3 regions of the Pseudomonas sp. 31-12 genome follow, and region 1 is predicted to be linked to each of the others. Evidence: predicted binding sites of a transcription regulator. Region 1 holds the regulator's gene; each other region holds the start of a gene.
What was found. The regulator FliA, encoded in region 1, starts transcription of late flagellar genes. The targets are predictions, from matches to a motif close to CTAAAGTTTNNNNNNNNNNNGCCGNTAA.
Positions count from the first base shown of each region.

Region 2: DJ564_RS21995 (methyl-accepting chemotaxis protein) is a predicted target of FliA. The motif match lies at 2,756-2,783, and genes of this name have one in related genera.
Region 3: DJ564_RS15420 (methyl-accepting chemotaxis protein) is a predicted target of FliA. The motif match lies at 5,741-5,768, and genes of this name have one in related genera.

Region 1 covers NZ_CP029482.1:2,007,088-2,017,607, forward strand. Annotated here, with positions in the region: gene flhA (flagellar biosynthesis protein FlhA) at 1-1,459, shown strand, start outside; gene flhF (flagellar biosynthesis protein FlhF) at 1,471-2,805, shown strand; gene fleN (flagellar synthesis regulator FleN) at 2,922-3,752, shown strand; gene fliA (RNA polymerase sigma factor FliA) at 3,749-4,489, shown strand; gene DJ564_RS09300 (chemotaxis response regulator CheY) at 4,657-5,028, shown strand; gene DJ564_RS09305 (protein phosphatase CheZ) at 5,051-5,839, shown strand; gene DJ564_RS09310 (chemotaxis protein CheA) at 5,893-8,124, shown strand; gene DJ564_RS09315 (chemotaxis response regulator protein-glutamate methylesterase) at 8,175-9,314, shown strand; gene DJ564_RS09320 (flagellar motor protein) at 9,314-10,054, shown strand; gene motD (flagellar motor protein MotD) at 10,067-10,520, shown strand, end outside.
Region 2 covers NZ_CP029482.1:4,639,848-4,650,367, forward strand. Annotated here, with positions in the region: gene DJ564_RS21990 (LysR family transcriptional regulator) at 1-894, shown strand, start outside; gene DJ564_RS21995 (methyl-accepting chemotaxis protein) at 1,032-2,714, opposite strand; gene DJ564_RS22000 (Na+/H+ antiporter family protein) at 2,844-4,160, opposite strand; partial or broken gene DJ564_RS32890 (HAMP domain-containing protein) at 5,690-5,836, shown strand; gene DJ564_RS32895 (methyl-accepting chemotaxis protein) at 5,939-6,694, shown strand; gene DJ564_RS22015 (sensor histidine kinase) at 6,896-8,209, opposite strand; gene DJ564_RS22020 (response regulator transcription factor) at 8,206-8,874, opposite strand; gene DJ564_RS22025 (PepSY domain-containing protein) at 8,878-9,183, opposite strand; gene DJ564_RS22030 (PepSY domain-containing protein) at 9,183-9,491, opposite strand; gene DJ564_RS22035 (hypothetical protein) at 9,816-10,520, shown strand, end outside.
Region 3 covers NZ_CP029482.1:3,274,536-3,285,055, reverse strand. Annotated here, with positions in the region: gene DJ564_RS15460 (MFS transporter) at 1-1,004, shown strand, start outside; gene DJ564_RS15450 (dienelactone hydrolase) at 1,124-2,161, opposite strand; gene DJ564_RS15445 (FMN-dependent NADH-azoreductase) at 2,330-2,941, opposite strand; gene DJ564_RS15440 (LysR substrate-binding domain-containing protein) at 3,072-3,980, shown strand; gene DJ564_RS15435 (MmcQ/YjbR family DNA-binding protein) at 3,977-4,336, shown strand; gene DJ564_RS15430 (DUF1294 domain-containing protein) at 4,348-4,779, opposite strand; gene DJ564_RS15425 (undecaprenyl-diphosphate phosphatase) at 4,776-5,606, opposite strand; gene DJ564_RS15420 (methyl-accepting chemotaxis protein) at 5,896-7,530, shown strand; gene pnuC (nicotinamide riboside transporter PnuC) at 7,780-8,343, shown strand; gene DJ564_RS15410 (AAA family ATPase) at 8,340-8,864, shown strand; gene DJ564_RS15405 (hypothetical protein) at 9,196-9,633, shown strand; gene DJ564_RS15400 (adhesin) at 9,635-10,207, shown strand; gene DJ564_RS15395 (heme utilization protein) at 10,259-10,520, shown strand, end outside.

The DNA of each region.
Region 1 (10,520 bases):
GGCGGTCGGTATCTTCCAGCACGGCATGACCTTCGGCGACGCCGGCCGGGTGTACGCCTTGCTGACCATCGGTGACGGTTTGGTGGCGCAATTGCCATCACTGCTGTTATCGACAGCGGCGGCGATCATGGTGACCCGTGCGTCCGGTTCGGAAGACATGGGCAAGCAGATCAATCGCCAGATGTTCGCCTCGCCCAAAGCGTTGGCCGTGGCGGCTGGTTTGATGGCGGTGATGGGCCTGGTGCCCGGCATGCCGCACTTCTCCTTTCTGTCCATGGCCGCGTTGGCGGCCGGTGGTGCGTACCTGTTCTGGAAGAAGCAGAACGTCGTCAAGGTTCAGGCCCTGCAAGAGGTCAAGCGTCAGCAAGAGCTGCTGCCATCGCCGGCCCGTGCCATGGAAACCAAGGAGCTGGGCTGGGACGATGTGACGCCGATCGACATGATCGGCCTGGAAGTCGGCTATCGCCTGATTCCGCTGGTGGATCGCAACCAGGGTGGTCAGTTGCTGGCGCGGATCAAGGGTGTGCGCAAGAAGCTGTCCCAGGACCTGGGCTTCCTGATGCCGACTGTGCATATTCGTGACAACCTCGACCTGGCGCCGAGTGCTTACCGCCTGACCCTGATGGGCGTGATCCTGGCCGAAGCCGAGATTTACCCGGATCGCGAACTGGCGATCAACCCGGGGCAAGTCTACGGCACGCTCAACGGCATAACCGCCAAAGATCCGGCTTTTGGCCTGGAAGCGGTGTGGATCGAAATCAGCCAGCGTGCCCAGGCACAATCGCTTGGTTACACCGTCGTGGATGCCAGCACGGTCGTGGCGACGCACTTGAACCAGATTCTGTACAAGCACTCCAGCGAGTTGATCGGTCACGAAGAAGTCCAGCAACTCATGCAATTGCTGGCCAAAAGCTCACCGAAGCTGGCTGAAGAGCTGGTGCCGGGCGTGGTGTCGCTGTCGCAGCTGCTCAAAGTGCTTCAAGCGTTGCTGGCCGAACAGGTGCCCGTGCGGGACATTCGCAGCATCGCCGAGGCCATCGCCAACAATGCGGCCAAGAGTCAAGATACTGCCGCTTTGGTGGCTGCGGTGCGCGTCGGCGTTTCCCGCGCAATCGTCCAAAGCATTGTAGGCACTGACTCCGAGCTACCAGTTATCACGCTGGAGCCAAGGTTGGAACAAATATTGCTCAATAGTCTTCAGAAGGCAGGACAAGGCTCGGAAGAGGGCGTTCTGCTGGAGCCAAGCATGGCTGAGAAGCTGCAGCGTTCGTTGATCGATGCGGCGCAGCGTCAGGAAATGCAAGGTCAACCGGTGATTCTGCTGGTGGCCGGTCCGGTTCGCGCGATGCTTTCGCGATTCGGCCGACTGGCAGTCCCGGGTTTGCATGTGTTGGCTTATCAGGAAATTCCTGACAACAAGCAAGTGACCATCGTTGCGACAGTAGGGCCCAACGGCTGAGGTAGTGGTTTATGCAAGTTAAGCGTTTTTTCGCCGCCGATATGCGTCAGGCCATGAAACTGGTTCGTGATGAGCTGGGCGCTGATGCCGCCATTATTGGCAATCGCCGGATCGCCGGTGGTGTCGAGCTGACGGCTGCGCTGGATTACAAATTGTCGGCGCTGGCCCCGCGTGTTCCGAACATGGAACTCGAGGATGAGCTGCGCAAGACCCAGTCGCGGATCGTCACCGCCCAGGCCGAATTGAGCCTGCGTGGCGAAGGCGAAACCGAAGGCGACAAGACCACCAATCGCCAGTTGTTCGCCGGCCTGCCATTGACCGCTGCCGAGCCGCTGATCGAACCGACCTACGCCGAGCCTCGTCGCTCCGCGCCAGCCCCGGCACCCGCCGCTGGCGGTGTGGACCCACGGGCTTTCGATTCGATGCGTTTCGAGCTCAACAGCCTGCGCGAGCTGATGGAAGTGCAACTCGGCTCCCTGGCCTGGAATCAGCTGCAAGGCAGTCGTCCGGCCCAGGCCAGTCTCTGGCGTCGCCTGCAACGCATCGGCCTGTCCGGCCCGTTGTCCCGCGATTTGCTGGCGATGATTACCGACATTGACGAACCTCGTCAGGCCTGGCGCATGTTGCTGGCGCACCTGGCGCGGATGATCGCCACACCGGAAGTCGAGCCACTGGAAGAGGGCGGCGTGATTGCCATGGTCGGCCCGGCCGGCATGGGCAAGACCACCACCCTGGCCAAGCTCGCGGCCCGCTACGTGCTCAAATACGGCGCGCAAAACATCGCGCTGGTGAGCATGGACAGCTACCGTATCGGTGCTCAGGAACAATTGAAGACCCTGGGCCGGATCCTCAACGTGTCGGTAACTCACGTCGATCCGGGCCAATCGCTGGTGCAGGCGCTGGATCCATTGTTGCGCAAGCGCGTGGTGCTGATCGATACCGCGGGCCTTCAGGCCAGCGATCCGGCCCTGCGCATGCAGCTCGAAAGCCTGGCTGGACGTGGCATCAAGTCAAAAAACTATCTGGTTCTGGCAACCACCAGCCAGAAACAGGTTCTAACGGCCGCTTATCACAGTTACAAGCGCTGCGGGCTAGCTGGCTGCATCCTGACTAAACTGGATGAAACGGCAAGTCTGGGCGAGGTGTTGAGCCTGGCGATCAGTCATGAATTGCCGGTGGCTTACCTGACCGATGGCCCGCGTATTCCAGATGATTTGCATCTGCCGCGTCGTCATCAGTTGGTCAGTCGCGCCGTAAGCGTGCAAATGCAGGAAGAACCCAGCGAAGAAGCCATGGCTGACATGTTCGCTGATATTTACCACAGCCCGACCAGGCAGGTTGGCTGAGGTACTAATGAACAGTTTTTGTACCTACATCGATGGTCTGCCATGCATTGTTCAGTTGATGAACGCGCAGCCAGTAATGTGGCCTCCGTCTATGCAAGACAAGGTAAAGAAATAACATGGGCAGCATGCATCCCGTACAGGTGATCGCGGTGACCGGCGGCAAAGGTGGCGTCGGGAAGACTAACGTGTCAGTGAACTTGTCCCTGGCTCTAGCTGAGCTCGGCCGGCGCGTCATGCTGCTGGACGCCGATCTGGGGCTGGCGAACGTCGACGTCCTGCTAGGGCTGACACCCAAACGTACCCTGGCCGACGTGATCGAAGGCCGCTGTGAGCTGCGCGACGTTCTGTTGCAAGGCCCCGGCGGTATCCGCATCGTCCCGGCCGCGTCCGGCACACAGAGCATGGTTCATTTGAGCCCGGCCCAACACGCCGGCCTGATCCAGGCCTTCAGCGATATCGGCGACAACCTCGACGTCTTGGTGATCGACACCGCTGCGGGTATTGGTGACTCGGTAGTCAGTTTCGTTCGCGCAGCGCAGGAAGTCTTGCTGGTGGTCTGCGACGAGCCGACCTCGATCACGGATGCCTACGCGCTGATCAAACTGCTGAACCGCGATTACGGCATGAACCGTTTCCGCGTCCTGGCCAATATGGCCCAGAGCCCGCAGGAAGGTCGCAACCTGTTCGCCAAGTTGACCAAGGTCACGGACCGCTTCCTCGACGTCGCCCTACAATACGTTGGCGCGGTGCCTTACGACGAAAGCGTGCGCAAGGCTGTGCAGAAGCAGCGCGCCGTCTACGAAGCCTTCCCGCGTTCCAAGTGCGCCCTGGCGTTCAAGGCAATCGCGCAGAAGGTCGACACCTGGCCGTTACCTGCCAACCCGCGTGGGCACCTGGAGTTTTTCGTCGAGCGCCTCGTGCAACAGACCGCAGGACCCGTCCTATGACAGCCAGTGGCTACAACCTCTACAAGAAGTCGGCACGTGACGCGCAGTACGAGCTGATCGAGCGTTACGCGCCACTGGTCAAACGCATTGCTTACCACTTGCTGGCCCGTCTGCCGGCCAGTGTTCAGGTTGAAGACCTGATCCAGGCCGGGATGATCGGCCTGCTTGAAGTATCGACCAAATATGACGCCAGCAAAGGCGCGAGTTTCGAGACGTACGCGGGCATTCGAATCCGTGGCGCGATGCTCGATGAAGTACGCAAGGGGGACTGGGCGCCACGTTCGGTCCACCGCAATACCCGGATGGTCAGCGACGCAATTCGCTCGATTGAAGCTAAAACCGGTCGTGACGCTAAAGATCATGAGGTTGCGGCCGAACTCCAATTGAGTCTCGATGATTATTACGGGATTTTGAACGACACCCTGGGCAGCCGGTTATTCAGTTTCGACGATCTGTTGCAGGACGGCGAACACGAAGGGCTGCACGAGGATGGCGCGAGTGCACATCTGGAGCCGTCACGCGATCTGGAAGATGAACGCTTCCAGGCAGCGCTGGCGGACGCGATTGCCAATTTGCCGGAGCGTGAGCGACTGGTGTTGGCGCTGTACTACGACGAAGAGCTGAACCTCAAGGAAATCGGTGAGGTCCTGGGGGTCAGCGAATCGCGGGTCAGCCAGTTACATAGCCAGTGCGCGGCCCGTTTGCGGGGGCGTTTGGGGGAGTGGCGAGCGCGCTGAAGGCAGTGTGGGGACACTGCGAACGAGACCGGTGGAGTGTTGAACTGCATCGGTCGCGATCTGTTGTGCTCCAGACAGTCATCGAGTGCATTGCCGGATTGATTGAAATGGCGTGTCCAGGTGCTGGGCGCGTTTAAGACTGCTTGGAGGTCGAATTGGACAAGAACATGAAAATCCTCATCGTTGATGACTTCTCAACGATGCGGCGGATCATAAAAAACCTGTTGCGTGACCTTGGGTTCACCAACACGGTCGAGGCTGACGATGGCATCACTGCGATCCCGGTCCTCAACAGCGGCAGCATCGACTTTCTGGTAACGGACTGGAACATGCCTGGCATGACCGGCATCGATCTGCTGCGCCACGTGCGCGCGGATGAAAAGCTCAAGCACCTGCCAGTGCTGATGGTCACCGCTGAAGCCAAGCGCGAGCAGATCATCGAAGCGGCCCAGGCCGGTGTTAACGGCTATGTGGTCAAACCCTTCACGGCCCAGGCGTTGAAAGACAAAATCGAAAAGATTTTCGAACGCATCGGTTGAGCACTGCGTCACCGGGGGAGCTATGGACAATAACGAATCTTCACAGGGCGATTTTGAATCGACCCTGAAAAAACACGCGGTCGAATTGGTCAACAGCCTTGAAAAGGGCAGGTTCGGCGACGCGGTGCAACTGATCCATGAGCTCAATCAGACCCGTGACCGCGGCCTGTATCAGGAAGTGGGCAAGCTCACTCGCGAGCTGCATAGCGCGATCGTCAATTTCCAGATTGACCCGAACATGCCGCAAGCCGAGGAAGTGTCGCAGATCACGGACGCCACCGAGCGCCTGGGGTATGTGGTCAAGCTGACCGAGGCCGCCGCCAACCGCACCATGGACCTGGTGGAAAACGCCACGCCGCTGATCAACAGCCTGAGCGAAGAAGCCCAGTCGTTGAGCACGGATTGGGGTCGGTTCATGCGTCGCGAAGTCGGGGCTGAAGAGTTCCGCGAGCTGGCCCGGCGGGTCGACGGTTTCCTGACGCGCAGCAGCGAGGACAATCGCACGGTGTCGAGCAACCTTAACGACATTCTGCTGGCCCAGGATTACCAGGACCTCACCGGTCAAGTGATCAAGCGCGTGACCCAGTTGGTCACCGAAGTTGAAAGCAACCTGCTCAAACTCGTGCTCATGGCCAGTCAGGTAGACCGCTTTGCGGGTATCGAACATGACCGTGATGCGATGCTCGCTGAAAAAGATCCGCAAAAACATCTCTCTCAGGGTGAAGGTCCGCAGATTCATGCCGATAAAAGAGAAGACGTTGTGTCCGGTCAGGACGATGTGGACGATTTGTTATCCAGCCTAGGATTTTAGAGTTTTAGCATTTTAGGTTTTTTAGGTTTTTAGACCTCAGGAGCACCCCCTTAATGAGCTTCGGCGCCGATGAAGAGATCCTTCAGGATTTCCTGGTTGAGGCCGGCGAGATTCTAGAGCAACTGTCCGAACAGCTGGTCGAGCTGGAAAGCCGACCGGATGATGCGGATTTGCTCAATGCAATTTTTCGCGGTTTTCACACTGTAAAAGGGGGCGCCGGCTTCCTCCAGCTCAACGAGCTGGTGGAGTGCTGTCACATCGCCGAGAACGTGTTCGACATCCTGCGCAAGGGTGAACGTCGCGTCGACTCGGAACTGATGGACGTGGTTCTCGAAGCGCTGGACGCGGTGAACAGCATGTTCACCGAAGTGCGCGAACGCAGCCCTATCACGGCTGCCACGCCTGAATTGCTCGCGGCACTGGCCCGTCTGGCCGAGCCGCAAACGGCTGATGAAGCCGCACCGGTGGCTGAAGTGGTCGAAGCACCGGCCGCTGAAGAATCGGGCGACATCACCGATAACGAATTCGAGCAACTGCTGGACTCGCTGAACGCCGTCAAGGCTCAAGCCGAAGCACCGGCAGCTGCTCCAGTGGCTGCTGCGGATTCCGCGGCCAGCGACGAAATCACCGATGCCGAGTTCGAGTCGTTGCTCGATCAATTGCACGGCAAAGGCCAGTTCGCTGTCGACGCAGTGGCAGCGCCCGCTGCACCGGCTGCCCCGAAAGCGGCAGGCGACAGCTCCGACATCACCGACGACGAATTCGAAGCATTGCTCGACCAGTTGCACGGCAAGGGCAACTTTGCGGTAGAGGCGCTGGAATCGGCCATTGCCGCCGTACCTGCGCCGGCTGCGCCAACCGCTAAAGCGGCTGGTGGCGATCTGATCTCCGATCACGAGTTCGAGTCGCTGCTCGACGAATTGCACGGCAAAGGCAAATTCACCGAAGTCGGTACAGGTGCAGCGGTCGCTGCTCCAGCCGCCAAGGCTGCGGCGCCGAAACCGGTTGCCAAGGCGCCCGAGCCTAAGGCCGAAGCGCCGAAGCCAGCGGCTGCCGCTGCACCGGCTCCAGCCCGTGCACCGTCCGCGCCACCACCGGAAAAACCGGCCAGTGAAGCCGAGACCACCGTGCGGGTTGATACCGCGCGTCTCGACGAAATCATGAACATGGTCGGCGAACTGGTTCTGGTGCGTAACCGCCTGGTCCGTCTGGGCCTCAACAGCGGCGACGAAGCCATGTCCAAGGCCGTGTCGAACCTAGACGTGGTCACGGCCGACTTGCAGACCGCGGTCATGAAGACCCGGATGCAACCGATCAAGAAAGTCTTCGGGCGCTTCCCGCGTCTGGTTCGCGACCTGGCTCGCCAGCTCAAGAAAGAGATCAACCTGGAGCTGGTCGGCGAAGAAACCGACCTCGACAAGAACCTCGTCGAGGCCCTGGCCGACCCGCTGGTCCACTTGGTGCGCAACTCGGTCGACCACGGTATTGAAGAGCCGGCCGAACGCGAAGCGATGGGCAAGCCTCGCAGCGGCAAGGTGATCCTGTCCGCTGAGCAGGAAGGCGACCACATCCTGCTGTCCATCTCCGATGACGGCAAAGGCATGGACGCTGACGTTCTGCGCGGCATCGCCGTGAAGAAAGGCTTGATGGACAAGGATGCAGCCGATCGCCTCAGCGAGTCCGATTGCTTCAACCTGATCTTCGCGCCGGGTTTCTCGACCAAGACCGAAATTTCCGATGTCTCCGGACGCGGCGTGGGCATGGACGTGGTGAAAACCAAAATCGCCCAGCTCAACGGCACCATCAATATCTATTCGACCAAGGGCAAGGGCTCGAAGATCGTCATCAAGGTCCCGTTGACCCTGGCGATCATGCCGACGCTGATGGTCATGCTCGGCAACCAGGCGTTCGCGTTCCCGCTGGTGAACGTCAACGAGATCTTCCACCTCGACCTGTCGCGCACCAACGTGGTGGACGGCCAGGAAGTGGTGATCGTGCGGGACAAGGCACTGCCATTGTTCTACCTCAAGCGCTGGCTGGTCAGCTCCGCCGCTCACGAAGAGCAGCGCGAGGGCCACGTGGTGATCCTTTCGGTGGGCACTCAGCGGATCGGCTTCGTCGTCGACCAGTTGGTGGGCCAGGAAGAAGTGGTCATCAAGCCATTGGGCAAAATGCTCCAGGGAACCCCGGGCATGTCGGGCGCCACCATCACCGGTGACGGTCGCATTGCGCTGATTCTCGATGTACCGAGCATGCTCAAGCGTTACGCCGCACGGCGTATTTGATTCTGGTGGAGCGGGGCGACTGAGCCTCGCTCCGTCCTAACGGAGTGTTTATGGCAGTCAAAGTCCTGGTGGTGGACGATTCGGGGTTTTTCCGCCGCCGCGTCTCGGAAATTCTTTCAGCGGATCCGAATATCCAGGTCGTCGGTACGGCGACCAACGGAAAAGAGGCGATCGATCAGGCGCTGGCCCTCAAGCCAGACGTGATCACCATGGACTACGAGATGCCGATGATGGATGGCATCACGGCGGTGCGGCACATCATGCAGCGCTGCCCGACCCCGGTATTGATGTTCTCCTCGCTGACCCATGAAGGCGCCCGGGTAACCCTCGATGCGCTGGACGCAGGCGCAGTGGATTTCCTGCCGAAGAATTTCGAAGACATCTCCCGTAACCCGGATAAGGTCAAGCAACTGCTGTGCGAGAAGATTCTCAGCATCTCGCGCAGTAACCGTCGTGCCAACACCTACAGCGCACCGGCTCCTGTCGCCGCGCCAGCCCCGACGCCTGCGCCTTCGAGCGTCAGCAGTTACGGCAGCAGCACGCCTGCGCGTCCGGCAGCGGCACCGATTCCGGCGCGTAGCTACGCCCCGGCATCGTCGGGCCCGTCGTCGCCCGCGCCAAAACGCAAAGCCTACAAACTGGTGGCCATCGGCACGTCCACGGGCGGCCCGGTTGCCTTGCAGCGGGTGTTGACCCAGTTGCCGGCCAACTTCCCGGCCCCGATCGTGCTGATCCAGCACATGCCGGCCGCCTTCACCAAGGCTTTCGCCGAACGGCTGGACAAGCTTTGCCGCATCAGCGTCAAGGAAGCCGAGGATGGCGACATCCTGCGTCCGGGCCTGGCGCTGCTGGCGCCGGGTGGCAAGCAAATGATGATCGATGGCCGTGGCGCGGTGAAAATCCTGCCGGGCGACGAGCGTCTGAACTACAAACCGTGCGTGGACATTACCTTCGGTTCCGCCGCCAAGTCCTACGGCGACAAAGTTCTGGCGGTCGTACTGACCGGCATGGGCGCCGACGGTCGTGAAGGCGCGCGCCTGCTCAAGCAGGGCGGCAGTGCGATTTGGGCACAGGATGAAGCCAGCTGCGTGATCTACGGCATGCCGATGGCGATCGTCAAAGCAGACCTCGCCGACGCGATCTACGGCCTGGACGATATTGGCAGACACTTGGTCGAGGCCTGTATCTGATGGATGTTTTAAGCCTTATCGGGATCATCATGGCGTTTGTCGCCATCATTGGCGGCAATTACCTTGAAGGCGGTCACCTCGGCGCATTGGCCAACGGCCCGGCGGCACTGATCGTAATCGGTGGGACCGTCGGCGCGGCGTTGCTGCAATCGCCGATGAGCGCTTTCAAGCGTGCCATGCAAATCGTTGGCTGGATTCTGTTTCCGCCGCGCGTTGACCTGGCCGGCGGTATCGACCGTGTCGTCAACTGGAGCCTGACCGCGCGCAAGGAAGGGCTGCTCGGTCTGGAAGGGGTGGCCGATGCCGAACCTGACAGTTATTCGCGCAAAGGTCTGCAACTGCTGGTGGACGGCGCTGAGCCGGAAGCGATTCGCAGCATTCTGGAAGTGGATTTCTACACCCAGGAATCCCGCGACATCGAAGCGGCCAAAGTGTTTGAAAGCATGGGCGGTTACGCGCCGACCATCGGCATCATCGGTGCGGTAATGGGCCTGATCCATGTCATGGGCAACCTGGCCGATCCGTCGCAACTGGGCAGCGGCATCGCCGTCGCCTTCGTCGCCACCATCTACGGCGTGGCCAGTGCCAACCTGGTGTTGCTGCCGGTTGCCGCCAAGCTCAAGTCCGTTGCCTTGCGCCAGTCGCGTTATCGCGAAATGTTGCTGGAAGGGATCCTGTCGATCGCCGAAGGTGAAAACCCTCGCTCTATTGAGTTGAAGCTTCAGGGCTTCATGGATTGATGGGGGATATGGATCATGGCTCGTCGTCGGCAACCTGAAGAACACGTCAATCACGAACGCTGGCTCGTTTCCTATGCCGACTTCATCACGTTGCTGTTCGCATTCTTCGTGGTCATGTATTCGATTTCTTCGATCAACGAGGGCAAGTACAAGGTCATCTCGCAGGCGTTGATCGGGGTCTTTACGGATGCCGATCGCTCGCTCAAGCCGATTCCGATTGGTGAAGAACGGCCGCAGACCGTGACCCCGGCCAAGCCGCTGGTCAAGGACAGTGAGCAGGTCGATGCCGGTGTTTCCGGTGCCAGCGATCCGCTGAAAAGCATCGCCGATGACATCAGCGCGGCGTTTGGCGACTTGATCAAGTCCAACCAGATGACCGTGCGCGGCAACGAGTTGTGGGTCGAGATCGAACTCAACTCCAGCCTGTTGTTCGGCAGCGGCGACGCCATGCCCAGCGACATGGCGT
Region 2 (10,520 bases), 2.6 Mb from region 1:
TTTGTCGCGGTGCTCGACCATGGCAGTTTTTCCGAAGTCGCCCGCCGCGAGGGCCTGGCGCCCTCTTCTATTTCCCGGCAGATCCAGTTAATGGAACAGGCCTTGAACCAGCAATTGCTCTACCGCCACACGCGAGCCGTCACGCCCACCGAAGCGGGACGCATGCTCGGCCATCACGCGCGGCTGATGCTGGTGCAACTGGAGGAAGCCGAACAGGCCTTGCAGGAACAGCAAAGCGAACCCAGCGGACTGGTGCGAATCAACGCGCCTGTGGTCTTCGGGCAACGGCATCTGACGCCGTGGCTGGGGCAGTTGTGCGCGCGCTATCCGAAACTGCAGCTGGATATCCAGCAAACCGACAGCTACATCGACCCGTTGCAGGAAGGTGCCGACCTGCTGTTCCGCATCGGCCCATTGCACGATTCGAGCATGCAGGCACGGATCCTGGCGCCCCATCGCTTTCAAGTCGCTTCCAGCCCGGCCTACCTCGAACGCCATGGCACTCCACAAGCCCCCGAAGAGCTGGCGGGGCATCAGTGCCTGGCCTACAAAGGCGTGGCCGGTCAGCAACGCTGGTTTTTCCGCAAAGAGCAACAGGACTGGACGCCCTACTCGGTGAAAGGGCCGATCACCGGCAACCACGCCGACACGCTCACGCAAGCCGCCGAACAGGGTTTGGGGCTGGTGATGTTTCCGTCGTGGCTGATTGGTGAGGCGGTGCGCAATGGCACGCTGGTGCCGGTACTGGGGGAATATCAGGTGTCCAACAGCCTTGAGCCGCAGCAGATTGCAGTACTGTGGCCGGGCAGCCGCCGGTTGTCGGTAAAGGTGCGCACGGTGATTGATTTCTTCGTTGAATGCTTCGGCACGGTGCCTTATTGGGACAGACCCTGACACCACATAACCTGTGGGAGCGAGCTTGCTCGCGATAGCGGTTGATCAGTCACATTGATGCTGGATGTGCCGACGCTATCGCGAGCAAGCTCGCTCCCACAGGTTCAGTGCTTGCCTCCAATATTTTGCAAATAAAGTCAGATTCGGAACTGGCCGACCAGTTTGCCCAGGCGCTGACCGAGGTCGGCGAGGCTGCGTGAGGTCTGGGCGCCGAGTTGGGTTTCGTCGGCGACGTTGTCCACCGCCACGGCGATCTGATGCACGCTGCGGTTGATTTCTTCAGCCACGGCAGTCTGCTCTTCAGCGGCGCTGGCGATTTGCGCGTTCATTGAGTTGATGGTGCCGATCAATTGAGCCATGGTGTCCAGCGATGCACCGGCCTCATTGGCCTGTGCCGAGGTGCCATCGCCCGCCTCGCTGGAACGACGCATCGCTTCCACCGCCGATTGGGTCCCGGCCTGCAAGCGGTCGATCATGCCCTGGATTTCCTGGGTGCTGATCTGCGTGCGACTGGCCAGCGCCCGCACTTCGTCGGCCACCACTGCAAAACCACGACCCGCCTCACCGGCGCGCGCGGCTTCAATGGCGGCGTTCAGTGCCAGCAAATTGGTCTGTTCGGCAATCGAACGAATCACTCCCAGCACGCTGACAATCGACGACACGTCTTTTTGCAGGCTATCAAGGGACACGCCGCTGCTGCGAATGTCGTCCACCAACGCATGAATCTTCACGATGCTGCCGGCCACCACACGCTTGGCGGTCTGGCCTTCTTCGTCGGTTTGCTGAGCAGCCACCGCCGCGTTTTGCGCGCTTTTCGCCACTTCCTGTGCCGCCGCCGACATTTCGTTGATCGCCGTGGCCACCTGATCAGTCTCGTGACGCTGACGCTCCATGGCCTGATCCGAACGCTGGGCCTGATCGGAAACCTGATTCACCAGGCCGGTCAGTTGCGAAGTCATTTCGGTGATCTGGCGCACCAGGCTGTGGATCTTGTCGACGAAGCGGTTGAACGAGCCGGCCAGTTCGCCGAGTTCGTCCTGGCTGGTGATGGTCAGGCGACGAGTCAGGTCGCCCTCGCCCGCCGCGATGTCATCGAGGTTGGCTTTCATCAGGTTCAGCGGACGCAGGATGGTATTGGCCAGCAGCAGTCCGACCGCCGCGATCACCAGCAACATCACCACCGCGAGGCCGGCGATGGTCAGCACCACGCCTTCCATCCGCTCCTGCACCTTGGCCTGGACCAGCGCGACTTGCGCCTCGATACCGTCGAGGTTCACCGACGTACCGACCGCCATGTCCCACTTCGACAGGTATTCGGTGTAGCCCAGTTTCGGCACCAGCACTTGGGTGTTGCCGGGCAAAGGCGAGCTGTATTGCAGGTAATGCGTGCCGTCTTTGGCGACTTTCACCAGGTCGCGGTTGACGTAGACGCCGTTCGGATCGCGGTTGTCCTTGAAGCTCTGACCCACGCCGTCGGGGCTGTTGGCCTTGAACAGGCGCACGGTGTTGGAGTCGTAGCCGAAGAAATAACCGTCCTTGCCGTAGGTGATGCTCGACAGCAGCTTGATCACCTGCGCCCGCGCCGCGTCATCGCCAGGGGCGGCCGCGTCGTAAAGCGGTTTGATCGTGGTCATGGCCACGGCAACGTAGCTTTGCAGGGTGGCCTTGGCATCGCTGAGCAGGCGCTGGCGGGTTTCCTCGACTTCCTTGTGCGCCTGCTCCTGCAAAATGAACAGCGTGGTCAGGCTGATGACCAGCGCAAATAGCAACACCGGGAGGACGGCAAGGGACAGGACTTTAGCCTTCAGGCTCATGCGCATGACGGTTCACTCTTTTGATTTTGTTGGCGTGGTTAAAGGCTTTAACGGCACGCCAGCTCAAAAGTTGAATCGCAGGCACACTGAGTTCCCTGTGGGAGCGGGCTTGCTCGCTCCCACAGGGAATAGGGGTTAAAGGACCATCGCGGCGACCCAGCCGAACGCCAGCAGTGGCAGGTTGTAGTGCAGGAAGGTCGGGACCACGGTGTCCCAGATGTGGTGATGCTGGCCATCGATATTCAGACCAGAGGTCGGGCCCAGCGTTGAGTCCGAGGCCGGCGAACCGGCGTCACCCAGGGCGCCGGCCGTGCCGACGATGCACACGATCGCAATCGGGCTGAACCCCAGTTGCACGCACAACGGCACGAAAATCGCCGCCAGGATCGGTACGGTGGAAAACGACGAACCGATGCCCATGGTCACCAGCAGGCCGACCAGCAACATCAACAACGCGCCGACGCCTTTGCTGTGCCCGATCCACGACGCCGACGTCTCAACCAGCGTTTGCACCTCACCGGTGGCTTTCATCACTTCGGCGAAACCCGAGGCGGCAATCATGATGAAGCCGATCATCGCCATCATCTTCATGCCTTCGGTGAACAGGTCGTCGGTGTCGCGCCATTTCACGATGCCCGACACCGAAAAGATCAGGAATCCAGACAGCGCCCCGATGATCATCGAATCCAGCAGCAATTGAATGATGAACGCCGCCGCGATGGCCACAGCGGCCACCATGAGGCTCAGCGGGTTGTATTCCACCGCGACTTGCTCGACTTTCTCGATCTTTTCCAGGTCGTAAACGCGTTTCTTGCGGTAGCTGATAAACGCGACCGCAAGGCCCACGACCATGCCCAGCGCCGGAATGCCCATGGCATGTGTGACGTTGATGCCGCTGATGTCGACGCCGCTGCGGGCAACATTGGCCAGCAGGATTTCATTCAGGAAAATGTTGCCGAAGCCCACCGGCAGGAACATGTACGGCGTGATCAGGCCGAACGTCATGACGCAGGCGATCAAACGGCGATCCAGTTGCAGCTTGGTCAGCACATATAAAAGCGGCGGCACCAGCAGCGGAATAAAGGCGATATGTATCGGCAGAATGTTCTGCGAAGCGATGGCCACTACCCAGAGCAAGCCGATCAGCAGCCACTTGACCTGACGGCCACCGTTGGCGTGTTGACGATCAACCATCAGCAGGGCTTTGTCCGCCAGGGCATGGGCCAGGCCGGACTTGGCAATCGCTACGGCGAACGCGCCGAGCAAGGCATAGGACAACGCGACCGTCGCGCCGCCGCCGAGGCCGCTGTTAAAGGCTTTAAGGGTGGCGTCGATGCCCAGGCCACCGGTCAATCCGCCGACCAGGGCGCCGACAATCAGCGCGATCACTACGTGCACGCGGGACAGGCTGAGGATCAGCATGACGCCGACCGCGGCAATTACAGCATTAATCATCGTTACCTCAGGGCAAGCGAAATGAGCTCAGCCGGCCGTCTGCGAAGAGCCGCCAGCGGATTGAAGAATGGGTTTTATTAGAGGGCGCGCACTGTGCCGCAGAGTCGGCCCGGTGTCAAAGCGTGTGGTCGGTAACGATGTGTAACAACATAGGGTGACCTGTGGCGAGGGAGCTTGCTCCCGCTCGACTGCGCAGCAGTCGCAATTGAGCCTATGCGGTGTACCTGACAAACCGCTATCTCAGGTTTTAGGGGCGCTTCGCACCCCAGCGGGAGCAAGCTCCCTCGCCACAGGTACCCATTTATCCGATGGCATAAAGAAAGCCGAATGACGGCCGTTACAGTGCAAAGTCTCAGATAAATATCGAATAAGGACGTCTCTCCATGTCGCTCAGACAACTTTCCATCCAATGGAAAATCACCCTGCTGGCCGGGCTGTGCCTGACCGGCATCGTGACCCTGCTGGTGGGTCTTTCCCTGTATCGCATGGAGCACAGCTCCGAAATGGTGAAAGCCTCGAGCATGGAGATGCTCACCGAAGCCGCTCAGGCCCGGATCGAATCCCAGGGTGAAAACCAGGCGCTGGTGATTCGCCAGCAGTTCATGGACGCCTATCAGTACGGCCACGGTTTTTCGCGTCAGGTGCTGTTCCTGCGCGATCAGGCGGAGAAGCGCTTTCTGGACGCCTTCGACCTGCGTGAAGACCTGACCCGCCAGGTCAAGTCAGCGTTGCAAGCCAACCCGGAATTGCTTGGCCTGTCGCTGGTGTTTGAAGCCAACGCGCTGGACGGCAAGGACGATCTGTTCGCCGGCCAGGCCGAGCTGGGCAGCAACGACAAGGGCCGTTTCGCCCTGTACTGGTCGCAACCGACGCCAGGCAACGTGACGTCGATGGCGCTGCCGGAAAGCGACATGGCCGACACCAAAGCTGGCCCCAGCGGCGAAGCGGCCAACGCGTGGTTCACTTGCCCGCGCACCACGCTCAAGCCGTGCGTGATCGAACCGTATTTCTATGTGATCGACGGCCAGAACGTGCTGATGACCAGCATCGTGTTCCCGCTGATGGTCAACGGCAAAGTCATCGCCTCGCTGTCTGTGGACATTAACCTCAACAGCCTGCAGGCCATGAGTCAGGGCGCGAGCAAAAAACTCTATGACGGCCAGACCAATGTCAGCATCATCAGCCCGGCCGGCTTGCTCGCCGGTTACAGCCCGGACGCCAGCAAACTCAGCCAGCGCCTGGATGCGGTGGATAAGACCAACGGTGCCGAGCTGATTCGCATGCTCGCCACCAGCAGCAAAACCGAAAGCCTGCACAGCAACCAGCAACTGAAAGTGCTGTCCCCTTTCCAGCCGATCCCCGGTGGAAAACCCTGGGGCGTGTTGCTCGACGTGCCGGAAAAAGTCCTGGTCGGCCCTGCCGAAGCCCTGAAAAACCAACTCGATGACAGCAACCGCAGCGGCACTCTGGTTGAACTCGGACTCGGTGTACTGGCCGCGCTGATTGGTTTGTTGCTGGTGTGGCTGATGGCGCGCAGCGTGACCAAACCGATCCTCGGCGTGGCGCACATGCTCGAAGACATTGCCAGCGGCGAAGGCGACCTGACCCGGCGCCTGGCTTACGACAAGCAGGATGAACTGGGCCAGTTGGCCGGCTGGTTCAACCGTTTCCTCGACAAGCTGCAACCGATCATCGCCGAAGTGAAACGCTCGGTGCAGGACGCCCGCAGCACCGCGGACCAATCCTCCGCCATCGCCACGCAGACCAGCGCCGGCATGGAGCAGCAATACCGTCAGGTCGATCAGGTCGCCACCGCGTCCCACGAAATGAGCGCCACCGCCCAGGACGTCGCCCGCAGTGCCGCGCAAGCCGCCCAGGCGGCAAAGGATGCCGATCAAGCGACTCGCCGAGGCCTGACCGTCATCGACCAGACCACCACCAGCATCGACAACCTCGCCGCCGACATGAGCGCGGCCATGGTGCAAGTCGAAGGCCTGGCGGCCAACAGCGAGAAAATCGGTTCGGTGCTGGAAGTGATTCGTGCCATCGCCGAGCAGACCAACCTGCTGGCGCTCAACGCCGCGATCGAAGCGGCCCGTGCCGGTGAGGCCGGCCGTGGGTTTGCGGTGGTGGCCGATGAGGTACGCAATCTGGCGCGACGCACGCAGGAGTCGGTTGAAGAAACCCGTCTGGTGATCGAGCAGTTGCAAAGTGGCACGCAGGATGTGGTCGGCTCGATGAACAACAGCCATCGCCAGGCGCAAGGCAGCGTCGAGCAAGTGGGCCAGGCGGTGACGGCGCTGCGTCAGATTGGCGAGGCGGTGACGGTGATCAGCGACATGAACCTGCAGATTGCGTCTGCGGCCGAAGAGCAGAGCGCGGTGGCCGAGGAAATCAACAGCAACGTGGCGACGATTCGCGATGTGACGGAGTCGCTGTCAGGGCAGGCGAACGAGTCGGCACGGGTGAGTCAGTCGCTCAATAGCCTGGCGAATCAACAGCAGAGTTTGATGGATCAGTTTCGGGTCTGAACTTAGTGGGGCGTCATATGAAAACACCCCTCACCCCAGCCCTCTCCCCAAAGGGGAGAGGGGGAAAGGGAGCCGATCTCCATTGGCTTCCAAACCTGAGCTCGTCTTTATTTCCTCGGTCGCAGAATATCTAAAAAACAACTCGGTGAGTCCCCTCTACCCCCTGGGGAGAGGGTTAGGGTGAGGGGTGGATTTCAAGTTCTAGCGCTTAGGCAACTCAATCATCACACGCAACCCACCCCACTCGCTCTCCTCCAACCTCATCACCCCGCCCCACGTGTCGACGATGTCGCGCACAATCCCCAGCCCCAACCCATGCCCATCCGTCTGTTCATCCAGCCGTGTTCCCCGGCTCAGCACCTGATCGCGTTGTGCCTCGGGAATCCCCGGCCCATCATCTTCCACGCTTAGCTCAAACCCTTGCGCCGTTTCGACCACACTCAACCGCACCTCGGCATCCGCCCATTTGCAGGCGTTATCCAGCAGATTTCCCAGCAATTCGAGCAGATCCTCGCGATCCCACGGCAGCTGCAAACCGGCCGGTGCGCGGTAGCTCAGGTTCAGGTGTTCGCCGTGAATCATGTTCAACGTCGCCAGCAACCCCGGCAGTTCCCCGTCGCAATCAAACAACGCCCCCGGCAGCGCATCGCCGGACAACCGGGCGCGATTGAGTTCGCGATTGAGTCGTTGCTGGACCTGTTCCAGTTGCGTCTTGAGGAGCTTGCGCAGTTCGGGATGACCGTCGAGCTTCTCGCTGGAAGCCACGCTCAACAACACCGCCAACGGCGTTTTCAGCGCATGCCCGAGGTTGCCCAAAGCGTTGCGCGAACGCTTGAGGCTGTCTTCAGTGTGCGCGAGCAAATGGTTGATCTGCGCCACCAGCGGCTCCAGTTCCACCGGCACCTGATCATCGAGTTGCGAGCGCTGGCCCTGCTGCAACTGGGCTATTTGTTCACGGGCCTTTTCCAGTGGACGCAAGGCGCGGCGCACGGTGATGCGTTGCAGCAGCAGAATCAGCAGCAGCCCCGCCAACCCGAGGCCCAGACCGATCTGCTGCATGCGCCGGAAGCTCTCGCGCACCGGCGTGTAGTCCTGCGCCACGCTGATCGAAATCGATTGCCCGAGCCGTCGATAATCCGAACGCAGCACCAGCAATTGCTGGCCCTCCGGACCCAGTTGCAGGTTGCTGTGCAGGCCGGGATGGTCGAGTGGCGGCAGTTCCTGATCCCACAACGAGCGGGAGCGCCAATGCTTGTCGGCAAAATCGATACGGAAGTAGTGCCCGGAAAACGGTCGTTGATAGGCTGGCGACAGGTGCCGCTCATCCAGTTGCAACCCCGCCGGCCCGCGCACCAGCGCCACCAGCAGGTTTTCACTGTCGTTGCGCAAACCGTCTTCGAGGTAGCGCTGAAGCCCCTTTTCGAACAACCACAAGCTGGTTTGCGCCAGCACCAGGCCGACGACCACCATCACGCTGATCAGCCCCAGACTCAAGCGGCGCTGAATCGATCTCACTGGGCTTGTCCGCCGAACAGGTAACCCTGGCCGCGACGGGTTTCGATCACGCTGCGCCCGAGCTTGCGCCTCAGGTGGTTGACGTGAACTTCGAGCACGTTGGAATCGCGCTCGGTTTCACCGTCGTAGAGGTGTTCGGCGAGGTGGCTTTTGGAAAGGATCTGCTCGGGGTGCAGCATGAAATAGCGCAGCAGGCGGAATTCAGCGGCGGTCAGCTGGATGTCGGCGCCGTCGCGGGTCACGCACTGACGGCCTTCATCCAGGTGCAGCCCGGCTGCCTTGAGCGTCGGCTGATTGGCCTGACCGTGAGAGCGACGCAACAACGCCTGGACTCGCAAATGCAGCTCTTCAGGGTGGAACGGTTTGGTCAGGTAATCGTCGGCGCCGGCCTTGAGGCCTTCGATGCGCTCGGCCCAGGAACCGCGCGCCGTGAGGATCAGCACCGGCGTCGCCAGACCTCCGGCCCGCCATTGCGCCAGCACCTCGAGCCCCGGCAACCCCGGCAGGCCGAGGTCGAGGATGATCAGGTCATAGGGCTCGCTGCTGCCCTGATACACCGCGTCGCGGCCATCGGCCAGCCAGTCCACGGCGTAACCTTGCCGGTTGAGGCCGGCCATCAATTCGTCGGCCAGCGGCACGTGGTCTTCCACCAGAAGCAAACGCATCGATCAATCTTCCTTGTCTTTCAATAACTGGCCAGTGGTGGCGTCGAGGTCCAGCTCACGGACCACCCCTTCGGCGGTCAGCAGCTCGACTTCATAAATGTAGACGTCGTGTTTTTCTTCAAGCTCGGCTTCCAGCAGTTTCGAGCCGGGGTAGCGGTCGAGCGCCTGCTTCAACAGTTGCTCCAGCGGCAGGATCACGCCTTGCTGGCGCAAGCGCAGGGCTTCGTCCTGGTCGAGGTCGCGGGCCATGACGACTGAGCAGAACGCCAGCAGTACCAGCGCCATGCGTGAAAATGAACACACCTTCATTACGTATCCTGATGATCCTTGAGAATCTGCCCGCTGACAGCGTCTAATTCCAGATCCCACTCAATGCCTTGTGGGTCGCGCAGCTCAACCTGGTAGATGTACTTGCCGTACTCTTCTTCCAGCTCGGTTTCGGTGATCTTGGCACCGGGATGTTTGGCCAGAGCGGTGGCGTTGAGCTTCTCGAAAGACACAATGGTACCAGCGTCGCGCAGCCGCAGGGCTTCATCGGGGCCCAAGTCACGAGCATGGACGAGGCTGGCGGTCAGGGTGAGGATGGACGCGGTGAACAGGGCAGTCAGGGTTTTCATGGGTGTCTCCGTATTTTTTATGTGTTGCCTACGGGGTGCACCATAACGAGGCGAACTTAACTGAAACTGAATTGCCATCATTGGGAGTGGCACCTCGATATCGCAGAGCTGCACAAAATCTGTGGGAGTGAGCTTTGGTGGCGAGGGGATTTATCCCCGTTCGGCTGCGAAGCAGTCGTAAATTCTGTGCTGTCGCCTAAATTTTTGGGGTCGCTTCGCGACCCAACGGGGATAAATCCCCTCGCCACAGGTCACTCCCACAGTGGATTTGTGGTGATGCCTGAGCTGTTTATAATCCCCCGCTTGCCAGACATCGAGACCGGTATGACCGCCATCCACATCAAGTTCCCTTCCCTGACTCTCAAGGCCGGCCCGCGTGCCTTGGCGCGCATCCGTGAAAACGGTTTGAGCGCCGCCGATGTCGGTACGCTGCCAGGTGCCGCCGGTGGGCCGAAAGCCTTGGGGATTCAAGGTCTGGACCTGGCGTTGTTCGGCGAATGGCTGCCGACGGCTCCGCGGGAGCGTTCGTTGATTGGTGCGTCGGTCGGTTCCTGGCGTTTTGCAAGCGCCTGTCTGCCGGACGCCGCCGAAGGCATCCGGCGCCTCGGTCACCTCTACACCGAGCAGAACTTCGACAAGGGCGTGACCATGGCGCAGATCAGCCAGAGCTCCCGACGCATGCTCGATGAGCTGCTCGACGGTCGCGATGCGTCGATTCTGGACAACGCCCATTACCGCCTGAACATCATGGTGGTCAAAAGCCACGGCTTGCTCGCGGATGATCATCGCGGCCGCCTCGGGTTGGGCCTGTCGTCGGTGATCGCTGACAACCTGCGCGGTCGCGCGCGCCTGTCGCGGCACTTCGAACGGCTGATCATCCACGACCCGCGCTTGGCGCCGCCGGTCAATGCACTGAATGATTTCCCGTCGCGCTTCGTTGCGCTGAATGCCGGCAACCTGCGCCAGGCCCTGCTCGCCTCGGGCTCGATCCCGATGGTGATGGAAGGCGTGCGGGATTTGCCGGGCGCA
Region 3 (10,520 bases), 1.3 Mb from region 1:
ACCTGGCCACCCTGCTCAGCCGGCCCATGGCCGGGCGCATGTCGGACACCATTGGCACCAAACGGGCGATTGTCTACGGTCTGTCTGGGATCGTGTTGAGCGGCGTATTGACGTTGATTTCAACGCTGCTGCAAAGCTTTCCGTTGCTGAGCCTGTTGATCCTGATTGCCGGCCGCTTGTTGCTTGGCATCGCCCAGGGCTTGATTGGCGTGGGCACGATCAGTTGGTGCATGGGCCAGGTCGGTGCGGAGCACACCGCGCGCTCGATTTCGTGGAACGGCATTGCGTCTTACGGCGCCATTGCGATCGGGGCGCCGCTGGGTGTGGTGATGGTCGCCGAGTACGGCTTTGCAAGCCTTGGGATCGTGCTGTCGCTGTTGGCGTTGGCCGCGCTGGTGCTGATCCGCAACAAGCCTTCGGTACCGGTGATTCGCGGCGAACGCCTGCCGTTCTGGGCGGTGTTCGGGCGCATTGCACCGTTTGGTGCGAGTTTGAGCCTGGCCTCGATCGGTTACGGCACCTTGACGACCTTTATTACCCTCTACTACGTCAGTCGTGGCTGGACCGGTGCGGCCTATTGCCTGACGGTCTTCGGCATCTGCTTTATTTTGTCGCGGTTGCTGTTTATCTCCGCGATCAGCCGCTTCGGCGGTTTCACCTCGGCGATTGCCTGCATGAGCATTGAAACCGTGGGCCTGGTGCTGCTGTGGCTCGCGCCCTCGACCGCTTATACGCTGATCGGCGCGGGGCTGGCCGGGTTCGGTCTGTCGCTGGTGTACCCGGCGCTGGGGGTTGAAGCGATCAAGCAAGTGCCCAACGCCAGTCGCGGCGCGGGTTTGAGTGCCTATGCCGTGTTTTTCGATCTGGCACTGGCGATTGCCGGACCGTTGATGGGCGCGGTGGCGTTGAACCTGGGGTATTCGTGGATTTTCTTCAGTGCGGCGATGTTGTCGGTGACCGGACTCGGACTGACCTTACTGTTGAAACGCCGCTCAATGGCCTGACACCTGTGATCCCTTGTGGGAGCGGGCTTGCTCGCGAAGAAGGAGTGTCAGTCGACATAAATGTTGTCTGATACACCGCCTTCGCGAGCAAGCCCGCTCCCACAGGAGTTCGGGGAAAATCACTGATCCGCGGTCTGCATCCCGGCCCGGGTAGGCTTGCCCAGCGCATGCGAAAAAAACCGCCCGGCTTCGGACACCATGTTGCGATGAATGTCTTCGCGATCGACGCCGTCGGCATCGGTGCACAGCGCCGGCATGGCGGCGATTTGCTCTTCATTGCAGGGCGCCATGAACACGAAGTGCCCTGCCCCGGCCAGCAGTTTGAAGTCCGGCGCGATCGGCAGTTTGCGCGCCAGGGCGGCGGCGTTTTTGTCAAATGCCACCAGTTTGTCGCCATCGCCGCTGTAGAGCAGCACCGGCACATGCACGTCAGCCAAGGTGTGGCGGCCGAACTTCAGGCTCAGCGGCGCCATCAGCAGCAACGCATGCACGCGGGGATCCGCCACGGGTTGCAAGTCGTCGCGGTCGACAATCAGTTCGCCTTGGGTGTTGCAGGCATCATGGTCGTCAGGACGTTCCTGGCAATAGCGGCGCAGACGATCCAGATCAGGCGTCGCTCCAGAGAGGATCAGCGCCGTCTCACCTCCCGCCGAATAACCGATCACACCAACCTGATCGGCATTGACGAACGGCGCGAGCATGCGATCACCCAGGGTTGCGGTAATGGCTTCGGAAATCTGGATGGGCCGGCCGTAAAGGTTACTCAACGTACCGAGGCGGCTGTGGTCTTTGGAGTTGTCACCGGGATGGATCACCGCCACCACCACAAACCCTTTGCGCGCCAGCGAGGTGGCAAGGTCGTGCAATGCCAGCGGGGTTCCGGTGTTGCCGTGAGACAGCATCAACATCGGGAAGCGACCCATGGCAACGCGGGTGTCTTCGCCGGCTTCGACCGTGTAACCCTCGATTTTGCTGGTGTGCTCCCGGTCGCTGGAGGGATAGAACGCAATGGCGCGCATCGGCTGCAAATCCAGCGGGTCGAGAAAACTCATTTCATGAAAGCCGACGCTCCAGTGAGGATGCGGCGCAGGCGCGGCGTGCACTGAATTCAGGCTGCTGAGCAGGCAAATCAGAAACGTTGCACAAAGACGCACCATGGGATGCCCCACCTTATTACTGGACCGGAGTCGGTAACCCCAGACTGCATAACCCGGGCCACAATCTGTAATAGCCAGAAACAAAAAACTCCGTATCTGGCACTTGCGTGATCAGAATACAGAGTTTTTTGGGTGGTGCCTGAGCTGTTTAAGCGCTTTACGCAAGTCTTACGCAGCGGCGAACAATTGCTCGCTGATCTGCGTGTGAGCGTCGCTCATGGCTTTGGTGCGCACTTCGTCGCCATAGGCCAGGCCGTGGGCACGAACAAACTCGATGTCGGTGATGCCGATGAAGCCGAACAGCACCTTCAAGTACTCTTCGTGGGCAACGCCAGTCGCCTGACCTGCATGCAGACCGCCGGATGTCGAAACGATCACCACTTTCTTGCCACCGCACAGGCCTTCAGGACCGGCTTCGGTGTAGCGGAAGGTCTGACCGGCAACGGCAATGCGGTCGATCCAGGCCTTGAGCTGGGTCGGGATGGTGAAGTTGTACATTGGCGCTGCAATGACAACAGCATCAGCCGCGAGGAATTCGGCCAGGGTGGTGGCGCTCAAATCGGCTTCGTGCTGTTGTGCGGCGTTGCGCAGCTCAGCGGTGGTGCCGGCGGCAACCAGGGTGGTGGCGGAGAAATGGCTGATGGCATCAGCGGCCAGGTCGCGGTAGGTCACCACGGCGGATGGCTCGGCGGCTTGCCAGGCTTTGACGACTTCGCTGCTCAGCAGACGGGAAGCCGAGTTGTCACCAAGAATGCTCGAATCGATATGCAACAGTTTCATAAGGGATCTCCAGGTGAGGATCGCCACCGGGCGATCTGATGGGGAGGATCCTACAGATGAAACCAATAGCTGATTAGCCCGCAACAATGCGATAGTTCGTCCCACTGATAGAACAATCGGATGTCCAGTCATGCAAGACCTCAATGATCTCTACTATTTCGCCAAGGTGGTCGAAGCCGGCGGCTTCGCAGCGGCCGGGCGTTTGCTGGGGATTCCCAAGTCCCGGCTGTCGCGACGCATCGCCGAGCTGGAAGAACGCCTCGGCGCGCGCCTGCTGCAACGCACCACCCGCCAGCTCAAGTTGACGGCGGTGGGCGAACGCTACCTGCGGCATTGTCAGGCGATGCTGCTGGAAGCCGAGATGGCCGATGAGGCCGTTGCGAGCATGTCCAGCGAACCCCGGGGACGCTTGCGGGTGTCCTGCCCCGTCGGCCTGGCCCACGAAATGCTGCCGACGGTGATCAGCAGATTCCTGGAAAAACACCCCCAGGTGCAGCTGGAAGTCATGCTGCTCAATCGCCGGGTCGATCTGGTGACCGAGGGCGTCGATGTCGCGCTGCGCGTCCGTGAGTTGGGCGATGAGGATCCGTTACTGGTGACTCGTCGCTTACGCCAGGCTCAGATGGCGATGGTCGCCAGCCCGGCCTTCCTGCACGGCCGTGAGATCAACCACCCCGAAGACCTGAAAACCTTGCCGGTGCTCGGCGCGCTGGAAGCCGACCGCATGGTGCACATCCGCATGCTCGATCAACAGGGCAAAAGCTATGACTTGAGCCTGGAAGCGCGATTGGGCATCGACGATTTCATCGTGCGCAAGGCCTGCACGCTCGCCGGCCAGGGTTTCACCATGCTGCCGATGATGTATTGCGAACAGGAACTGGAAAATGGTTCGCTGGTGCAGTTGCTGCCCGACTGGTCATTGCCTGGCGGCTGGCTGCAAGCGGTCTACCCTCATAGGCGCGGCGTGATGCCGGCCGTGCGGGCCTGGATCGACCATCTGATCGAATCATTCAATGCCTGCGGGGACCGATTGATATGAAGGCTGGACGCATGAGCGAAGAGGACGTCGCGCAATTCTGTCTCGCGCTGCCCGGCGCGCGGGAAGACTACAAATGGGGAGGCGTTCGGGTGTTTTCGATTGCCGGGAACAAGATGTTCGCCTTGCAGAACCTGCGCGGCGATTCCCTGGCGTTCAAGGTCGACAAGGACCTGTTCCTCGGGCATTGCGACCGTCCGGGCATCCACCCGGCGCCGTATCTGGCGCGGGCGCAATGGATCATCATGCAAACGCCCTACCCGCTGGGTGCCGAGGAACTGCAGGAATTGTTGAAACGTTCGCACCAACTGGTGGTGAGCAAGCTGCCCAAGCGTACCCAGGTCAGCCTGCTGCTTTAGTGTTCTTTCTTTTAGAACAATGCAAACAGATGGGCGCCAAGAAACAGCTGATCGATCCAGAACACCTGGTGCATGAGCACAATCAGCCAGAACACCAGCTGGTACGAAACCTTGCGGGTCTTGTGCCGAAACACCTGCTGAGCCAGCAGGGCACCCGGCCAACCGCCCGCCAGTTCCACCGCGTGCAACACGTTTTCCGGGGTCCGCCAGCTGTCGGCGCGCGCCTTGCGCTTGTCGCTCCAGTACAGAAAGAACGCCAGCACGCTGACGATGCCATAGGCCGCCAGGGGAATCAGCGAAACCCCGTGCAGCCACAGCGACACCGAGCCCGTCAGCGGCAGCGCGCACAGGACCGCCAACACCAGCAGTTTCAGCCGTGGATGCTGGAACCGCTCGCCCCCGGACCGGCGTCCGGGGTTGTTGCGCGCGCTGGCGTCACTCATGGATTGACCGCGGTCCAGTCGACCCAGCCAAACTGCCAAGTAGCCAGGATCACCAGGCCGAACGCGATGCGATACCAGGCGAATGCCGCGTAGCTGTGACTGCCGATGAAGACCAGCAAGGCCCTGACGGCAATCATCGCGAAGATGAACGCCGTGACGAAGCCGAGCGCAAATACCGGGAAGTCAGACGGCACGAACAGGTCGCGGTACTTGTAGCCTGAATACACCGCTGCCGCGACCATGGTCGGCATCGCCAGGAAGAACGAGAACTCCGTGGCAGTCTTGCGCGACAACCCGAACAGCAGACCGCCAATGATGGTCGAGCCGGACCGTGAAGTCCCGGGAATCATGGCCAGGCATTGGGCAAAACCGACTTTCAGGGCATCTTTCCAGGTGATTTCGTCGACGGTGTGGGCGTGCACTTCGTGCTGGCGCCGTTCAGCCCAGAGCATGACGATACCGCCCACGACCAATGCCGTGGCCACCGTGATCGGGTTAAACAGGTAGTGGTGAATCAAATCGGAAAAAATCACCCCCAGCACCACGGCCGGCATGAAGGCGATCAGCAGGTTCGCGGTAAAGCGTCGAGCGCTCGGCTGAGTGCGCAAGCCGGTGACCACATCGAAGATCTTGCGGCGAAACTCCCACACCACGGCCAGGATCGCCCCCAGCTGGATAATGATGTTGAAAGCGATGGCGCGCTCGCCACCGAAGTTGAGCAGGTCAGCCACAATGATCTGGTGGCCTGTACTCGAAATGGGCAAAAACTCCGTCAGCCCCTCTACAACCCCGAGAATCAATGCCTGAAAGGCGGTCCAAAGATCCATCAATCCCCCAAAGGCGATGCGCCAAGGCATGCCCCGTTAGTTTTTTAATCGTTCACTGCGCCAAGCGTAGCCGAAGTCCCGCGCACAAAGGATCCAGACGAAACCGTAAAAATTCCGTGAAAAATCAACTTGGATTCAGGTTTTTCCGCGCGGGGCCGAAATCCTATCAGACAAGCCTCGATAACGCTGCCGCGTAATGAGACTTGGGTCGCATATGCCCGACCGGCAAAGCGTGGTTGGATGCTGGCAATCGTTTATTACAAGAAAAAGAAATCGGAGTGACAGCGTTATGAACAGCTTGCGCAGTGTGTCGATCAGCCGACGCTTGTGGCTCATCTTGATCGTGTCGGTGGTGATGTTATTAACCTTGGGCGTGTTGATGCTCAAGCAGATCCATGACGACCTGTATCAGGCCAAGGCCCAGAAAACCCAGCACGTGGTGCAGACCGCCAGCGGCATTCTGACTTACTACCATGGCCTGGAAACCGCCGGCACGCTCACCCGCGATGCCGCGCAGAAACAGGCACTGACCGCCGTGCGCGGGCTGCGTTATGACCAGAACGACTATTTCTGGATCAACGATCTGACGCCGGTGATGGTGATGCACCCGGCCAACCCCAAACTCGATGGCCAGAACCTCTCGGCGATCCGCGACCCCGACGGGTTTGCACTGTTCAACGAAATGGTCGCCGTGGCCAAGGCCAAGGGCGCCGGCACGGTCAACTACCGCTGGCCTAAACCGGGTGCCAGCGATCCGGTTGAAAAAACCTCTTACGTCAAACTGTTCGAGCCGTGGGGTTGGGTAATTGGCTCCGGCGTGTATATCGATGACATGCAGACGGAGTTCCATGCCCAGGTCTGGAAGGCTTCTTTCGTCGGCCTGGTGATTGCGCTGATCATGGCGTTGCTGGTGATCATGATTGCTCGCAGCATCGTGCGTCCGCTTCAGGCCACGGTGAACGCCATGGCCAATATTGCCAGCGGTGAAAGCGACCTGACCCGCAGCCTCGACACCCATGGCCAGGATGAAGTCACTCAGTTGGCCCGGCACTTCAATGCCTTCACCGCCAAACTGCGAGGGGTGATCAGCGAGCTGCAAGTGTCCGCCAGTGCCTTGGGCCAGTCCTCCAGCGAATTGGGCAACGACGCCGCACAGGCTCAGCAGCGCAGCCAGCAACAGTCCCAGCAAATGGAACTGGTGGCGACTGCGATCAATGAAGTGACTTACGGCGTGCAGGACGTGGCCAAGAATGCCGAACATGCGGCCAGCGAAATGCGCGATGCCGAATCCCAGGCGCAGCAGGGCCAGATCAACATTGATGGCAGCTTGCAGCAGATCGACAAACTGTCCGGCACCATTGATCAAGCGGTTGAAGTGATTCGTACCCTGGCGGCTGAAAGTACCCAGATAGGCAGCGTGCTGGAGGTGATCCGCTCCATTGCCGAGCAAACCAACCTGTTGGCCCTCAACGCAGCCATCGAAGCCGCCCGGGCCGGTGAACAAGGTCGAGGCTTTGCGGTGGTGGCCGATGAAGTGCGCCTGTTGGCCCAGCGTACGCAGAAATCCACGGCGGAGATCCAGTCGATGATCGAACGCCTGCAAACTCACTCCGAAGCGGCGGTCAAAGTGATCGGCGACAGCAGCCGGGCGTCGCAATTGACCATCGAACAGGCCGGTCTGGCAGGCGCCAGCCTGAATGCAATCGGCCAGGCGTTGCGCAACCTCAACGGACTGAACGCCTCGATCGCCAGCGCGACCCTGCAGCAAGCCCATGTGGTGGAAGACATCAATCAGAACGTCACCCAGGCGGCAGGCTTGTCCCACAGCACTGCGCTGGCAGCCGAGCAATCGAGTGTGGCCAGCGTTCGGCTCAAGGACTTGAGCGAGCAGGTGAACAGCCTTCTCAAACAGTTCCGGGTGTAACAACGCCCTTGTAGCAGCTGCCCTGTGGCGAGGGGGCTTGCCCCCGTTCGGCTGCGGAGCAGTCGTGAATTCAGACATCGCGGTGCATCAGATAGTCCGTGCGTTCAGGTTTTACGACTGCTTCGCAGCCGAGCGGGGGCAAGCCCCCTCGCCACAGGGCAGCTGCTACAGACCGCGAGAGCCGGTTCTACTTGGCGACGCCTGCCGGTACAATCCGCCCCCCTATTTCGTTTTCCCCAAGGAATCCCCATGTCCGGGCTTGAACTGTTTGCCGCCTCCCTCGGCGTGATTGCCGTCTGGTTGACGGTCAAACAGAACCCTTGGTGCTGGCCGATCGGTCTGGTCATGGTGCTGCTTTATAGCTGGATCTTTTTTGAAGTGAAGCTGTATTCGGACATGCTCCTGCAAGTGATCTACGCCGCGCTGCAGATTTACGGCTGGTGGCAATGGACCCGCGCGGGTGAGGCGAATACCGGTCGGCAGGTCAGCCTGCTCGATGGAAAGTCGATCGCAACGAGCCTTGCAGCCGGCGCCATCGGCAGTCTGTTGCTGGGTGCCGCCATGGCGCACTGGACTGATGCCGCGCAGCCGTGGCTCGACGCTGCACTGACCGGCTTTAGCCTGGTGGCACAGTTATGGATGGCGCAAAAACGCGTGCAGTGCTGGCCGTTGTGGGTCGCCCTTGATGTGATTTTCGTCGGGCTGTTTCTTTATAAAGGCATGTACCTGACTGCTGCCCTCTATGCGTTGTTCCTGTTGCTTGCCGTACAAGGCTGGCGTGAATGGCGCGCTGACCCGGCCTTGCACGCATGAAAGTGTTGGTACTCACTGGCCCGGAATCGAGCGGCAAGAGCTGGCTTTCGGGCGAGATACACGCCAACTTTGGCGGCATATTGGTCGAAGAGTACGTTCGGCACTTTATCGAAAGCGAAGCTCGAGAAACCCGCTACGATGACATTACATCGATAGCTCATGGCCAGCTTACGTGGGAGGACGAAGCACGAGCCCGGCAACCGTCACTGCTGATTCTCGATACGCATCTACTCAGCAATATCCTTTGGAGCCGCACGTTGTTTGGCGCTTGCCCGGCATGGATCGAGCACGCATTGCTGGCGCGGCACTACGACCTGCATTTACTGCTAAGCCCTGAAACCGTGGCCTGGCATGACGACGGGCAGCGTTGCCAACCGCAATTGGCAGAACGCCAAACGTTTTTCCAGGCCAGCCGCGAATGGCTTGACCTGCACCGCCAGCCTTGCCAGGTATTGCAAGGGGACTGGCAACAGCGCAAGGACGCGGCATTCGAAGCTGTGACGCGCTTGCTCAAGGCCTGACCTGGGGGCCCCACCCCGCCGAAACTGTCCATCCCTGAAACACCCATTCCTGCGCAAACCCGCGATCTAAAGCGGCTCGAGCGTTCCCGCAAGAAAATGTTAAGCCAGTGATACAACCTTCGTTCAATGCCCCCAGCGAGCACCGCCGCCCGCATGGACGGCGTTTTTGCGTGGCTCTGTCTCAGTGGCGTTACATAATTTTTTTGACCACCCCGACAATTTAAGTCAACCACCTGTTTTTGAAAGAAAAACAGAAAGCGGCACACCTTCTGCTCTCTACCTCGCAACGCTGATAAGGGCCAGCGTTTCATTTACAGAAGGAATTGCCGCCGTGGGGAAATTTGATAGAAGCATCTACAGCCTATTGATGATTGGATGCGTATTGGGATCTGGTATCTGCCTGCCGGTACAGGCTGACAACGGCATTATTACGATCAAACGTGATGTGCAGACCCGCAATGCAACCATCCCGCCGGTCATCCCCGACCCTAACCCCACGACCGTCAATGCCAACCCGTCCAGACAAATCCTCCAGCAAACGAACGAGTTGAGCGACGGCGACTTTGCCAACGTCGCCAGTGGTGCAGGCATCAACCGCCTGGTCACTCAAAACACCAACAACCTGGGCGGCAATATCAGCAACCAGACCCAACTTTCCAACCTCCCTGCCGGACGTTCGGGAAATTCGGGCAATGGTATTGCCAACATGGTCAATTCCAACATCCAGCAAGGCCTGGGTGCTCTGAAAATCATAACGGGAGACCGTTAAGATGAATCGTACGCTGCTGATGATCGCCATGTTTTGCAGTGCATCGACCTTTGCCCAACCTCCCGTCATCAATAACGCCGACATCGACGGTTCGGGTATGCAGTACCAAGGCAACCTCACCGTCAACCAGGCGGCGGGCGATCTTCAGCAACAGGCCAACGCCCGGGCCATCGCCATTGGTACCAATGCCAGTGCGACCACGCAGATTCGCCAGCGTTTGCGCACCGTTGTCGACCCCAGAATTGATGCCCAGTCCAACATTCAGGGTGACTCCTTCAGCCACGGCAACGGCGTACTGGGTGTCAACCAGAGCGCAGGTGCCAGTAACCAGCAAGCCAACGCACTGCGGATAAGCATCAGTAAACAGCCGCAAAGTATCGACGACAGCGTCCTCATGCAACAGAACGTGGCGCTGCTCAACAACTCCGATCCAACTGACTCTGCACCCGGCTATCGCCAGGTCACTACCAGTGACCAGGCATTCACCGGTAGCCGTGGGGTGATCCAGTTGAATCAGAGCGCCGGGGTGGGAAACCGCATGGCCAACACCCTGAGCGTACGGGTCGTGGATTGACCCAAAAGGTAAGAAACAACACTTAACCTAAAATAAGTACGGAGAATCACCATGAAACCTTCGATGGCACTAAAGCCTCTGGTTTTCGCAATTGCTGCGGTCATGGCTGTTGCTGTACAAGCTGGGCAAAATGATCGGCGTGGCAACCATCATGGTCATCACAACGGTGGCCAACAACAAACCCCTCCTGCAAGAATGGTCCCAATCAATGCGACTGCCAATGCGACGGACCGGCAGAACAGTACCGGCAATAGCATCTGGAATGAAGGGACAGAAAACTCGGCCGAGATGAGCAGTTCGGCCGCAGGCGCGA